DNA from 2 places in the Marinomonas maritima genome. Region 2 is predicted to be linked to the other one. Evidence: predicted binding sites of a transcription regulator. Region 2 holds the regulator's gene; the other holds the start of a gene.
What was found. The regulator sigma-54, encoded in region 2, starts transcription at its own class of promoters, with help from an activator protein. The targets are predictions, from matches to a motif close to TGGCACNNNNNTTGCTNT.

Region 1 (7,425 bases), on a different contig from region 2:
TCAATGCGTTGATCAAAGTGCCCTTTACCTAATAAAATCGCCAAGGCAATCGCAGGCAAAATAGCCACTGGGGCGGATATTTGATAGAAGGCAAAGTCCACACCTTGGGACTGATACCAAAGCCCACTGCCCACAAAAAGAACAAGAAAAAGTAACAACGGCAAGAGCGCCAGAGGAGATTTAGAAGTCATGATTCTGAGGTTTCCAGAGTAAATTTAGCCCCCACAACTTATGGTCTTGGGGAAGAAGGGCGCAGATAATAGTAAAAAAAAATGAGTGAGGCCAATAATAAATAGCGATGTGTATGGCACAAAACGTTATAACAAAAACCACACTCGAATTTATTATTTATATCGAATAGCTATATGAAAAACATATTAAAAAATAGCCCAGTAAGAACTAAGCTATTTTTCGTTGATATAAAACACTATTTTTTCAGTTTGTAAGCAACTACATAGTCACCAATGGTCGTACCAATGGAACCATGACCACCTGCGACTTGAACCACCATTTGTTCGCCTTCACTGTTTAAATACGTCATAGGCGTTGCTTGGCCTCCTGCGGGTAAACGCCCTTTCCATAATTCTTTACCATTAGAAAGGTCATAAGCGCGTAAATAATCATCAACCGTTGCCGCCATAAAGACGACTCCACCATTCGTAATGATTGGGCCACCAATACCGGGCACTCCCATTTCGATTGGTAGTTTAAACGGCGTCATATCTTCAATCGTACCGTTTTGATGCTTCCAAGCTGTTTTTCCTGTTTTAAGATCCACCCCTGTAACATAACCCCAAGGTGGTTGCTGACAAGGAATACCCAAGGGCGAAAGGAAAGGTTTTAACTCAACCGCATACTCAGCGCCTTCATTAGAATTGACACCCTGCTCACCTTTATTAGCTCCGCTTAAATCTAAGCCTTTTTTTGGCACTAAAGTAGATGTAAAAGCAAGGTACAAGGGCATACCAAATAATTGCTGACGTTTAGGGTCAACGGCGATACTGCCCCAGTTAAAAACACCAAAGTTTCCAGGGTAAACAATAGAGCCTTGTTCTGACGGTGGCGTATAACGGCCTTCATAACGTAGCTGTTTAAATTCAATCCGACACATCAATTGATCCAATGGTGTCGCACCCCACATATCCGCTTCTGTTAATTTAGCCGGTTTAAAAGACAATCCAGAGGTTGGTTGAGTCTGCGCCGTATAATCACCGGGAATCGCACCTTGTGGAGCCGGTTCTTCGGTTATCGGGAAAATTGGCTTCCCTGTGGCTCTGTTTAAAACATAAATATCACCCTGCTTCGTAGGAACAACCAAAGCAGGTTGCTTGCCTGTTGGTGTGTCTAAGTCCAGTAAAGAAGGCTGCGCTGGCGTGTCCATATCCCATAAGTCATGATGAACAAACTGCTGAACCCAAGCAACCTGACCCGTTTCAAGACTCAACGCAACCACAGACGTTGCGTATTTTTCTTCCGCAGGACTACGATACATGCCGAGCTGATCTGGCGTGCGATTCCCCATTGGGAAATACGCCAAGCCAAGCTTTTCATCAGCACTGGCAACCGACCAACTATTTGGCGAGCTTGTCGCATAAGTTTCGTCTGGACCTATCGGTGTTGTATCTTCTGGATAACCAGAATCCCAGTTCCATTTCAACTCACCTGTTTTCACATCATAAGCTCGAATCACGCCAGACGGAGAGTTCACATCATAATTGTCATTCACAGAACCCGCGACAATTACTACCCCACCAGCCACTAATGGCGGCGATGTTGAATAATAATAACCAGACTGCTTAAACGGCATGTTGTGCATCAGATCCAACTCGCCATTTTTGGCAAAGTTAGCACATTTCGCACCCGTTGTCGGATCGATCGCAATAAGACGAGCATCGGACGTTGGTAAGAACAATTGAGCATCGCACTGCATTGCGCTCAGGCTTTCAGCCGGCGCTGATGTTTTTTGAATAGGAGGAAGTTGATCCCCATTCGACGGTGGTAAATAGGACACACCTCGACACGTCTGATGCTGTCGCTGGCTTTCTGCTGGCACTTTCGCATCGTAAACCCACTGTTCTTCACCCGTGTCGGCATTTAATGCCACGACCCAGTTATGAGGAGTACAGACATAAAGCGCATTACCCAATTTCAGCGGCGTTGCTTCATAAGTGGTTTCACCCACATCCTTTGGGCCTTTTTTATCGCCCGTTTGATACTGCCACGCCAATTGCAACTGATCAGCGTTATCCGGTGTAATTTGATCTAAGGGAGAGAATCGCTGACCTAAATTGCTACGACCATAAGCATCCCAATTGCCTTCATCCACGTTGCCCAGATCCGCATTGGACGTCGTAACAGAGCGTGTAAGCTGACCTTCCACCGTTGTTGGCGGTGTCATCATTAAAGGGGACATCGTCACCACGACTGTCGCTAGCCAAACAGGAAATAAAACCCGCCAACCACGACCGCGTTTAATAAAAGCAAGCAACAACAAAGGAATCGCCAAAACCAAAAAGAGCCCCATTCGTGTCGCTAAAGGCCACCAGCTAAGACCAGACTCATCAATCGACCACATTAACGTGCCAACTAAAAAAACAGCATAAAGCAGATTCGCGAATCTATTACGTTTCCGAAGTAAAGCAGACACCGCAATAAGTGCCACACCTGCAATAAAATAATAAAGACTACCGCCCAATGTAAACAGCCAACCACCGCCAAGCAGTAAAACCACGCCGATAACAACAAACAGCACCGAAAAAATTATCATATGACACTATCCTTATCTCATTTGATTCTTAAATAGACATGAAGAGGCTCTTTAATAAACAGACACCTTGCTGGCTAACTACGATAAATAATTAGAGCTCAAAGAAAAAGAATAGACTAAAAAATAGCCAAATAGCCTTATTTTTTACCTATTTTAAACAGCGATTCTTACATCAAATACATCATGGCAACGATGAAAAACTTTTGGTCGCATCATAACCATAAACAGCATCCAACTTAGACTGAATAACACGAGGTGCAAAACGAGACACCGTTTGCAATGCCTTTAATTTCATTCTACCAAGCACACCACCATGCATATGATACAACCCCGCATTGGCCTTAGACATTTGCTGAATTTTCGTCGTACGTGGTTTGCGAGTTTGCTCGTATATGATTAAGGCTTCATCAAGAGAGTAACGAGATAAGCACTGGGCCAATACATACGCATCTTCGATTGCCATTGCCGCGCCTTGTGCCATAAACGGCAACATAGGATGACAAGCATCGCCCAACAGAACAACACGGTCTTCATGCCAAGTCGACAATGCTCTACGACCATTCAATGCCCACAAAAAAGTACTGCTCGCTGACGCCAATAAATCGCTCACTTCGGGGTGCCAGCCCGCAAAGGCCCGCTTCAACTCTTCTACATCACCTTCTTCACGCCATGATTCAGAGCGCCAATCGCTGCGCTCTTCTACCGCGACAAAATTGACATAATCACCACCGCGCAAATAGTAGCTAACAAAGTGACGACCAGGGCCGGCCCAAACACAGGCATCCGGCTGAATAGTAGTACGCAACTCACTGACTGGAACCACACCTCGCCACGCGACTTGTCCCATAAAAGTGGGACGCTCAGGCCCCAGCATTTGTTCTCGGATTTTAGAACGAATACCGTCCGCGCCTATCAATAAATCGGCAGAAAGTATGCGCCCATCATTTAAATATAAATTTATTTGGTTTAATTCAGTATTTTTAGCGTAATGAGTCACTGTCGCATTTAACAAAAGCTCAACGCCTGCTTCTAAGCAAGCCTGTGCCAACACACTGTGTAAATCCGCTCGATGCAAATGCCAATAAGGCGCACGATAGCGTGAGGAAGCGTGCTCGCCTAAAGGGACTTTAAGATAATAATTACCCGTTTTAAAATCACGAATAGTAGCGTGCTGAGGAACGAAGACAAACGAATGCAACTTGGACTCTAAACCCAGCTTACGCAACACCTTCATAGCATTAGGGCTAATTTGTAAACCGGCACCCACTTCACCTAAACTCGAGGCTTGCTCACACACAGTGACCTTGATGCCTTGCTTGGCCAAAGCCAACGCAGAACTCAATCCACCAATACCAGCACCCGCAATCAAAACACGACTTACCTGCCCCACTAATTCTTCCTCTTTTTAACGGTTTTTCATAAAAATATACAAGCGACATAGTCGCAAATTAAAGCGTTATCAAAATCGACCTATATTGCCTGTAAACCAGTAAAAAATACGGCTCTACTTTAACAAATACTATGGCGAGATCCTTGCTTTATTCGCATATTAGTGCGAAAACACTACACATAGATCGGTTAATCAGCACACCGATATGGCCAGATCTAAACCTTATAGTGCAAAGAAATCTCCCCAATCTGGGGTAGATGCAAAAAAAGAGCAAGCGAGTGTGTATCGTTTTAAAGTACACACCTCCAGCTTGATAAAGAATACGAGGTATACATGGAAAAATTAACGAGCCAATACCAGTCATCTATTTTTTTTGATGAGTTAATTGATGACAAAGGTGCACCAAGACCCCCCGCTAAACAACTTTTGGGGTATCTAGACAGTCTTTCAGAGGACGAACTCGAAAAACGACGCCTCACCGCAGAAGCCACGATACAAGAAATGGGCATCAGCTTCACGGTTTACACCGAAGAGGGCAATATAGACAGAGCATGGCCTTTCGATATCGTCCCCCGAACCATAGAAGCCTCAGACTGGAAAATTGCTGAAGCTGGATTAAAACAACGCCTCAAAGCCCTCAACCTTTTCATTAATGACCTTTACCACGATCAAAACGTCATCAAAGACGGCATTATCCCAGAACACATTATTAGCAAATCAAAAAACTTTCGACCAGAATGTGTTGGCATATCGCCCGCTTATGGCGTCTGGGCTCACATCTGTGGAACAGATTTAGTGCGTGATGAACATGGCGATTTTTATGTTTTAGAAGACAACTTACGTGTTCCTTCTGGTGTTTCTTACATGCTAGAAAACCGCGCTATAACCAAGCGTGTGCTACCAGAGTTGTTTGAAAACGAATCCATACTGCCGGTCAACTCTTACACTTCCCAGTTATTTGATACCTTGGCAGCCTTGTCTCCACGAGACATAGAAAACCCAGAAATTGTGGTACTAACGCCGGGGATTTATAACTCTGCGTATTTTGAACATGCTTTCTTGGCTCAGCAAATGGGCGCCGAACTCGTCGAAGGTAGTGATTTATTTGTCGACACAGACGACTGTGTTTACATGAAAACCATCGATGGCCCAGAGCGCGTTGATGTTATTTATCGCCGTATAGACGACTTATTTATCGACCCTGAGGTATTTGACTCTGAATCTGTATTGGGCGTTGCGGGATTAATGCGCGCATGGCGCAGCGGCAATGTGGCACTTGCCAATGCTCCGGGCGCCGGCGTCGCCGATGACAAAGTGGTTTACGCTTATGTTCCTGACATTATTCGTTATTATTTGAAAGAAGAACCGATTCTTAAAAACGTCGAAACCTTCTTGTGTGATGACCCAAAGCAACGCGCCTATGTGCTTGAGAATCTAGATAAGCTCGTTGTTAAACCAGCGAACGAATCTGGCGGCTACGGCATGTTAGTAGGACCACATTCGACAAAGAAAGAACAAGCATTGTTTGCGGAACTCATTACTAAAAACCCGCGTAACTACATTGCTCAACCGACTTTAAAATTATCAACTGCACCAACACTTATATCAAAAGGTGTCTTGGAACCTCGTCACTTAGATCTTCGTCCATTCATACTGCAAGCCAAAGATACTTATGTCACCACCGGTGGCTTAACGCGTGTGGCGATGAAAAAAGGCTCCTTGGTCGTTAATTCGTCACAAGGTGGTGGTAGTAAAGACACTTGGATCGTTGAAACGAAGGGGCAATAATTATGTTATCTAGAGTCGCAGAACGCCTATATTGGAGCGCCCGATATTTGGAACGCGTTGAAAATACCGCTCGTTTGGTTAGTGTATACGACGATTTAATGTTCGATTTACCAAAAGACGTCGAAGTGTCTTGGTATAACTTGATCGAAATACTCAGTGGCGAAGAAATCTTTGAGCAGCGTTATAAAGTAAAAGATGAACGTAACGTGGTGAAGTTTTTACTGGCTGACGACACCAATTACAATTCCATGTTGTCATCGTTAAAAATGGTTCGAGAAAACATTCGAACCACACGTGACGTCGTTCCTAAAGAGACATGGGAGCTGATCAATGAACTCGATTTATACGCTCAGCAGAATATCAAGCAAGGGATTAACCGCTCAGAGCGCCACCTTTTCTTGAATACCATTATCGAAGGCTGCCAAAAAATCATTGGTCTCTTCGCTGGTGCTATGAGTCGCGACAGTGGCTGGCAATTCCTGATCATGGGACGCTACCTAGAACGCGCCGACATGGGCACTCGAATCCTCGACGCCGCCGTGTCTTTAATGCTGCAATCTGAGCCGGAAGAAAGAATTCAGCTTGGGCAAGTCACTTGGTCAAAAGTACTTAAATCTCAAAGTGCCTATTTGGACTATAGACGCACCGTTAGAGCGTCAATCAATGGAGCAAAAGCCGCTACTTTTCTAATGAGCGACCCTTGCTTTCCTCGAACGTTGGCGTATTGCTTTGGGCAGATAGGCGAATCAGCAACCAAACTCCCTAGAGCCGATTTAATCACAACACAAATTGATAAAATTCTTAAATTTAACTATCCAATTACCAGTTCAGAAGATTTGGATGAAGATTTTCACAATCATCTCAACGAAATACAAATTGCAATTATTGAAATAAACCAACAAATAACCGAGAACTGGTTTCAGTTTCGGCAAGGAGACGCTGCATGACCATTAGAGTCGCAATACAGCACAAAACCACCTACGACTTTGATCGCTTTGTAAATGTAGCACCGCATATTTTAAGACTTCAGCCGGCGGCGCACTCGCGCACAAAAATTCACGCTTACTCGCTCAAAGTCTTGCCAGAAAAACATTATATCAACGTTCAACAAGACCCTTTTGGTAACTTTCAAACGCGTCTGGTTTTTCCAGAAAAGACCAACAAGCTCGAGTTTTATGTGGAAGTCATTGCGGATATGACCGTAATAAACCCATTCGACTTCTTCGTAGAAAGCTATGCTGAGGCGTTTCCATTCGCCTACACAAAAGAGCTTAAAAAAGAACTTGATCCCTACTTACAAGTCACGGAATCTTGCCCTTTATTAGACAAATGGCTTTCAACAGTTGATCGAAAAAGTACACCAACCAACGACTTCTTAGTTGCTATTAACAGTCGCTTAGCCGCGGATATTGGCTATGGTATCCGTCTAGAACCAGGTGTTCAGACTTGTGAAGAAACACTTACGCTGAAAAAAGGCTCT
Region 2 (7,425 bases):
AACCTATTTCAGCGGTCAAAGAAGACCCCGCTCGGCCAGCAAACAAAAGCGCCGTCACAACTGGCGAGAGTTCACGAAGCAATGATAATGCTAACAGCTGACCAACCGCTTCTTCCGAACCGAATTTAGCCAAAATACTGTAGCCTTGTAGTGACAGCACCATCCCAATAAACGTACCCGAGACGATGATAATCACCAAAGACAAAACACCAACAGAGTAAAGCTGTTTAACCAGTAGATTAATAGATTCACCAAAACGCACCGGCACTCTAAAAATACTTTGAATTAAAAAAATGCCAGCTCGCCCAACCGCTTCAAGCCAATCAAAAAGCCATGCGCCCATGGATATTATTGCTTTCATTGCGCTGCTCCGTCTTTATTAAGCATACTGTTGGCATCTTCCGGATAATGAAAAGGTACAGGCCCATCAGGCTCGCCATTTAAAAACTGTTTAACCTGAGGGTCTTCAGACGCTCGAATCTCCGCAGCGGTTCCTTCAGCAATTACGCGACCACCAGCAAGAATACAAACATGATCCGCTATCGACAAGGACTCTTCCACATCGTGCGAAACCACGACAGAGGTAATATTAGCGGAGTCGTTCAATTCACGAATCAATGATACCAGCACCCCTTTAGAGATAGGATCTTGACCAGTGAAAGGTTCGTCATACATCACTAATTCTGGGTCAAGCGCAATAGCACGAGCTAACGCGACGCGACGCGCCATGCCACCTGATAATTCAGAAGGCATTAAGCCCGCCGCACCACGCAAACCGACACTATGAAGCTTTTGCGCAACGACTTCTCTAATAGCGTAAGCATCTAGCTTTGTGTGCTCCTCTAAAGGGAATGCAATGTTTTCATAAACAGACATGTCACTAAAAAGTGCGCCACTCTGAAAAAGCATCCCCATTTTTTTACGCGCTTTATACAAATCGGAGCGCGATAATCGATGAACATCTTGACCATCTACTAAAATACTCCCTGAATCGGGAGCAAGCTGCGCCGCGATCAACCGCAACAAGGTCGTTTTCCCTGTTCCACTAGGGCCCATTACCGCCGTCACTTTACCGCGAGGAATCGTCAAGGAGACATTTTCGTAAATGACCCTCCCTCCGCGCGTAAAATGAACATCTTGGACTTTTATATACGCATCTAGCACTGACACACCTTTCCATCCATATCAAATATTGCTAGATACTAGCATTGCCCCCCAACAAATAAAATCACTACGCCATAGAATCCAATTTGTTTGTAATATCAAGTCTTGAATTTCATTGCCAAACCTCATTAAATGGGGCTTCTTAAAATTTGTGAGTATCTTAGACGTTATGTTGCTGTTTTCCGCCGCCCTAATCGCAGGGTTAATCTTACTGGTTATCAGTTCTGATAAATTCATCGAACACTCGGCCCTAGTCGCAGAGAAAATGAATGTAAATCCAATGATCATTGGGATTACATTAGTGGCCTTTGGCACATCCGCACCAGAAATGGTGGTTTCTGCCATTGCTGCTCTTGATAACGCGCCAGAAATAGCCGTTGGTAACGTACTTGGCTCAAACATCGCCAACATTGCTCTCGTCTTTGGTATTACCTTATTATTTTCAGCGATTCCAATAGCTCCCGGGCTTTCATCTAAAGAAGTGCCTCTTGTTCTTGTTATTACACTACTCACCGGCTTTCTACTTTTTGATCAAAACCTTGGCGTATGGGATGGCATCATATTAATCGCTGCCTTTATCATTATTTTGACCATTCTGCTTCGCGGCAGTAAAGACTTACAAAGTGAATTAAAAGAAGGCCTACCAGAGGATGACGGCGCGTCCGTTGGTAAATCTCTCATCATTGCTTTAATCGGGTTGGCGATATTAATTGGCAGTTCTAAGCTGCTCGTTTGGGGAGCCGTAGGTATTGCAACCGCTCTTGGCGTTAGTGAATTAGTCATTGGCTTAACTATTGTTGCTATCGGCACCAGCCTGCCAGAGTTGGCAGCGTCCGTCAGCAGTGTTCGAAAAGGTCATCATGATATTGCAATAGGTAACATTTTAGGTTCAAACATATTCAACCTTGCCACAGTACTGCCTTTGCCTGCCCTTATCGCTCCGGGAATGATCGATGAAAGCATTATCAGTAGGGATTACCCTTGGGTTCTTGGCTTAACGGTTACCCTTGCTATTGCTATTTATTTGTTCCAGAAGACAAAAAACAACAAAATCCCTAGATGGTTAGGATTGCCGCTTATCGCTTCTTATGGCATTTACTTGCTAGTAATTAGCACAAGCGGCTCGTTGTAATGCAGATGCTTAAAAAAATTGTCCGTTTTAATAGTTTGCTTTTTATTGGGTCTGCACTAGTGCTGGTAGCCTCTTTATTCTGGTATGGAGCGACTCCGAAGCAAAACCTTGTTGAGGCGAATTCACTAAGCAGCTCTCCAGACTATTTTATCACCCAAGTTAAAGTGAAAGAATTCGATATCAATGGCGTGCTGATTGAGACACTTAATGCACAACAAACACTTCACTACATAACAAAATCTAAAACATTACTAGAGTTTCCCAGCGTCGAACGCCACTCAATATCAGGCAGCTGGAGTGCAAAAGCAGATAAGGGGGTTATTGATGACGGAAGTAATGATATTCTATTAACAAACAACGCTAGAGCAACTAAAAAATATCTTCAGTCAGAAGACATAAAGCTTACTGCAGACAGCGTACATTACTTAGATAAAGATCAATCTTTAACGAGCCAAGGAAACGCGACACTTATCTCCGTACAAGGGGAAACTTCTGCTAACACGATCACAACTTATATAAATTCAGAAGAAGTCTTTATGACGGGATCTGTACGAGGAAAATATGAAACAATTCATTAACTTCAGTATATTGTTCATCTCAACCAGTATTTGCCAATATGCGTATGCACTCCCTGATGACACAAAGCAGCCATTAGAAATTCAAGCCGACGAAGCTTCATTTGACCAAAACTCTGGTGAAGCCATCTACAAAGGCAATGTTTTCGTCAAACAAGGCTCTATTGAAATCCAAGCGCAGTACCTTAAAGTTTCAACAGACGCGAAAACTCGAAAATTTAGCAACTTAGAAGCGACAGGACAACCAGCCAAGTTTAGTCAACAAATTGACTGGAGCGGCAACATTGTCATTAGCAAAGGCAATGAAATTCATTATTCAACCATTGAGTCCAAGCTAGAAATCACTGGTAACGGCTACTTAAGCCGAATGAAAAACTCTATAACTGCCGATTACATTCTTTATATGATTAACGATGGAACATTCAGTGCAGAGAAAAAAGATTCAGGACGAGTATCCATGACATTACAACCACAAGTACCTGAGGAAAAAAAATAAATGGCCCTACTTGAAGCGAAACATTTAGCAAAAAGTTACAAAAAACGCCAAGTAGTGAAGGATGTTTCTATTGCTGTCGAATCAGGTCAAGCCGTTGGCCTACTTGGTCCAAACGGGGCTGGCAAAACCACCTGTTTTTATATGATAGTTGGCATGGTAGCAAATGACGCTGGCGGCATATTTATCGATGGCGTAGACATCACTCAGGACGCCATGCACACTCGCGCCCAAAAAGGTATTGGCTACCTTCCTCAGGAAGCCTCTATTTTTCGAAAAATGTCCGTCGAAGACAACATCACGGCTATTTTAGAAACTCGTAAAGAGCTAACAAAAAGCCAACGAAAAGACAGACTCGAAGACTTATTAGAAGAGTTTCACATTACCCACATTCGTGAAAACTTAGGAATGGCGCTATCAGGTGGAGAAAGGCGACGTGTTGAAATAGCAAGGGCTCTGGCCATGAACCCTAAGTTTATCCTACTGGATGAACCTTTCGCAGGCGTCGACCCTATTTCTGTCGGCGACATCAAACTCATCATTAAGCACCTTCAAGAAAGTGGAATCGGCGTCCTAATTACCGATCACAATGTTAGAGAGACTCTAGACATTTGTGATAAGGCTTACATTGTTGGCAATGGTTATATTATTGCTTCTGGCGATGCCAGTACCGTCATCAACAATGAACAAGTAAAAAAGGTCTATCTAGGCGACGACTTCCGTCTGTAACCCCTTATCATTGCTGTAGAAAGGGAGTAGTATGCATAACTCGTTCCAATTCATTCAAATAAAAAGAGTTGCTCTATGAAGCAGTCTTTGCAACTAAAACTCGGCCAACAGCTGACCATGACACCACAGCTACAACAAGCCATTCGCTTGTTGCAGCTTTCCACGTTGGACCTGAAGCAAGAAATTCATGAATTTCTTGAATCTAACCCTCTTCTTGAGCTTGATGACGACGAACAGGTTCAAAACGATCAACCTGCAAGTATTGAGTCAAAAAGCGCCCCTGAGGCGACCGTTGATAGCAATAATGAAGAAGCGCGTGTTGAATCAGAGTGGACAGAAAGCATTCCTGAAGAACTGTCTATTGACAGCAACTGGGATGACACATACCAAAACTCTGCGGCCGTGAGCGATCATAATAGCTATGAAGGTGAAAGCGACTTCGAAAGCCGCAACGCCCCAGCAGAAAGTATACAAGACCATCTAATCTGGCAATTAAATCTAACCCATATTTCTGACCGAGACATTGAAATTGCTTACGCTATTATCGAATGCGTTCAAACCGATGGCTATCTAAGTATTTCAACTCAAGACATTTGGGAGTCCCTTTGTGTTGAATTAGAAGATTTAGACATGGAAGAAGTCATCGCAGTACAGCATAGACTGCAACGTTTTGACCCAGTTGGCGTCTGCTCCATTGATTTGCGGGACTGCTTGCTTGTTCAACTAGAGGCATTTCAAAATCACCCTCTTTATAAAAGCACATACAATCTCATTGACCATTATCTACCATTACTAGGCAATCGAGATTTTGCACAATTAAGCCGAAAAACAAAACTAAAAGACGAAGCCCTAAAAGAAGTTGTTAATTTAATACAACAACTTAACCCGCGTCCGGGCTCAGTGATCGATGCTGATGATACAGATTATGTCATTCCTGATGTATCCGTAAAAAAACACAATGGCATATGGCAAGTTGAGCTAAATAATGATGCCCTCCCGCCTATCAAAATAAACGAAACCTATTCCGCCATGGCGAGTACGGCTGCCACGACTGCAGCAGATGTAAGCTACATTAAAACGTCTCTTCAGGAAGCCAAATGGTTTATGAAAAGCTTACAAAGTCGCAACGAAACACTCTTAAAAGTGGCCAGCTGCATTGTAAGTCGACAAATTGATTTCTTTGAATTAGGTGAAGAAGCCATGAAACCGATGGTTCTTCATGATGTTGCCGAAGAAGTTGGCATGCATGAATCAACCATTTCTAGAGTAACAACACAAAAATACATGCACACACCAAAAGGTATTTTTGAACTGAAGTACTTTTTCTCCAGTCATGTAAATACAGCGTCAGGTGGAGAATGTTCTTCTACTGCAATACGAGCTATGATTAAGAAACTTGTGGCTGATGAGCCAGCAAAAAAACCACTGAGTGATAACAAGTTAGCCACTGTTTTGGCTGACCAAGGCATACAGGTTGCTAGACGAACTGTTGCCAAATATCGAGAGGCGATGAATATCCCTCCTTCCAATGAACGAAAACGACTGATCTGAACGGAAACCATTTCATCATGTCCTTGAAATCATTATTAAAAGCTGAGCTCGTTTTGGCGAAGCAAGATATTGTTAGTAAAAAACGAGTTTTAGAAAGTATCGCCGACATTGCATCCAATCGGCTGCATTGCAATAACGAGGCCGTTTATGACGCCCTATTAGGACGAGAAAAGCTTGGAAGTACAGGCATAGGCAATGGCATAGCGATACCTCATTGCCGCCTAGAGTCTGCAAACCATACCGCCATTGTCGTGATGTCATTACAAGCTCCGATAGATTTTGACTCGATTGATAAGAGAGCCGTTGATCTTATATTCGCCTTAATCGTTCCGCCTAATGAATGCGATCAACATCTTGCAACATTGGCCCAAATCGCAGAATTAGCTCAATCGCCTGAAGCGCTCGACAAGCTACGAACCGCTCAAACCAACGAAGATCTATTTAATATTTTTGACTCATTAATATAGGAAGTAAAGCATGCAGGAAGAGTCCATCACCATCATAAATAAACTTGGCTTGCATGCTCGCGCTGCTGGCAAATTAGTGGAAACAACGTCACGCTTTTCTTGTGATATCACCATAGAAAAAGACAGTCGTAATGTAGACGGCAAAAGTATTATGGCAATGATGATGCTTGCCGCTGGAAAAGGAACGAACATTCGAATCAAAACCAATGGAGAAGATGAAAAAGAGGCAATCAAAGCCGTTGTTGAATTAATTAACAATCGTTTTGGTGAAGACGAGTAACCCGACAATGTCAATGTCAGAGAAAACCACTCTCAATCACCTTAAAACGGTCACCGAATCCCTTGAATCCGGCGCCACAATGCAAACCCGTTATTTACTTAATGGGGCATTGCCAGCGCAAGACGTTGCCAGACTATTAGAGTCCTCACCCCCCAAAGAGCGTAAATTGCTCTGGGAGCTAATCGAAGCAAAGAATGAAGGCGAGGTTCTACAATACCTCAGCGAAGATATTGGCGTTCAATTCATGAAGAATATGGATACAGAGCGACTTATCGCCGTATCCGAACATTTCGAAAGTGATGACTTAGCCGATTTATTACAACACTTACCAGAAAAAGTCGTAACAGAAGTTCTAGCTTCCATGAGCTCGCAAGACAGAATGCGAGTGGAAGCATTATTAAGCTATTCGGAAGATTCCGCCGGTGGTTTGATGAATACGGACACAATCACCATCCGTCCGAACATCACTGTCGACATTGTTTTTCGTTATTTACGCAGACATTCAAAACTACCAGACATGACAGACAGCTTACTGGTTGTCAGCCGCTCAGACCGACTGTTAGGAACACTTCCTCTTACCAAGCTTTTAGTTTCAGACATCAACGACACCGTTCGTGACATCATGGAAACTGAATTTACCGTTATTCACGCCGAAACACCTGCCAGCGAAGTCGCTCAGCTCTTTGAAAAAATGGACCTTGTGTCTGCACCTGTCATTGATGGCACGACTAAGAAACTGCTTGGTCGTATCACCATCGATGACGTGGTAGATGTTATCCGAGATGAAGCAGAACACTCCATGCTGAGCATGGCAGGCCTTGATGATGATGAAGACACCTTCTCCCCCATTATGCAGACGACAAAAAGACGCGCCGTTTGGCTTGGGATCAACCTCATCACCGCGTTTATTGCCTCATACGTCATAGGCCTCTTTCAGAACACATTAGACCAAGTCGTGGCATTAGCCATACTCATGCCGATTGTCGCCAGTATGGGGGGGATTGCCGGATCTCAGGTATTAACACTTGTCATAC

Region 1: a site for sigma-54 is predicted at 4,290-4,307, ahead of M3I01_RS02935 (circularly permuted type 2 ATP-grasp protein). Genes of this name have one in related genera too.

Annotation. Positions count from the first base shown of each region.
Region 1 covers NZ_JAMZEG020000001.1:584,497-591,921, reverse strand. The annotation lists gene M3I01_RS02950 (Na+/H+ antiporter NhaC family protein) at 1-191, opposite strand, end outside; gene M3I01_RS02945 (glucose/quinate/shikimate family membrane-bound PQQ-dependent dehydrogenase) at 428-2,767, opposite strand; gene M3I01_RS02940 (FAD-dependent oxidoreductase) at 2,949-4,157, opposite strand; gene M3I01_RS02935 (circularly permuted type 2 ATP-grasp protein) at 4,491-5,945, shown strand; gene M3I01_RS02930 (alpha-E domain-containing protein) at 5,948-6,892, shown strand; gene M3I01_RS02925 (transglutaminase family protein) at 6,889-7,425, shown strand, end outside.
Region 2 covers NZ_JAMZEG020000002.1:1,060,147-1,067,571, forward strand. The annotation lists gene mlaE (lipid asymmetry maintenance ABC transporter permease subunit MlaE) at 1-361, opposite strand, end outside; gene M3I01_RS11050 (ABC transporter ATP-binding protein) at 358-1,164, opposite strand; gene M3I01_RS11055 (calcium/sodium antiporter) at 1,316-2,296, shown strand; gene lptC (LPS export ABC transporter periplasmic protein LptC) at 2,296-2,874, shown strand; gene lptA (lipopolysaccharide transport periplasmic protein LptA) at 2,858-3,367, shown strand; gene lptB (LPS export ABC transporter ATP-binding protein) at 3,368-4,093, shown strand; gene M3I01_RS11075 (RNA polymerase factor sigma-54) at 4,169-5,644, shown strand; gene ptsN (PTS IIA-like nitrogen regulatory protein PtsN) at 5,662-6,111, shown strand; gene M3I01_RS11085 (HPr family phosphocarrier protein) at 6,122-6,391, shown strand; gene mgtE (magnesium transporter) at 6,405-7,425, shown strand, end outside.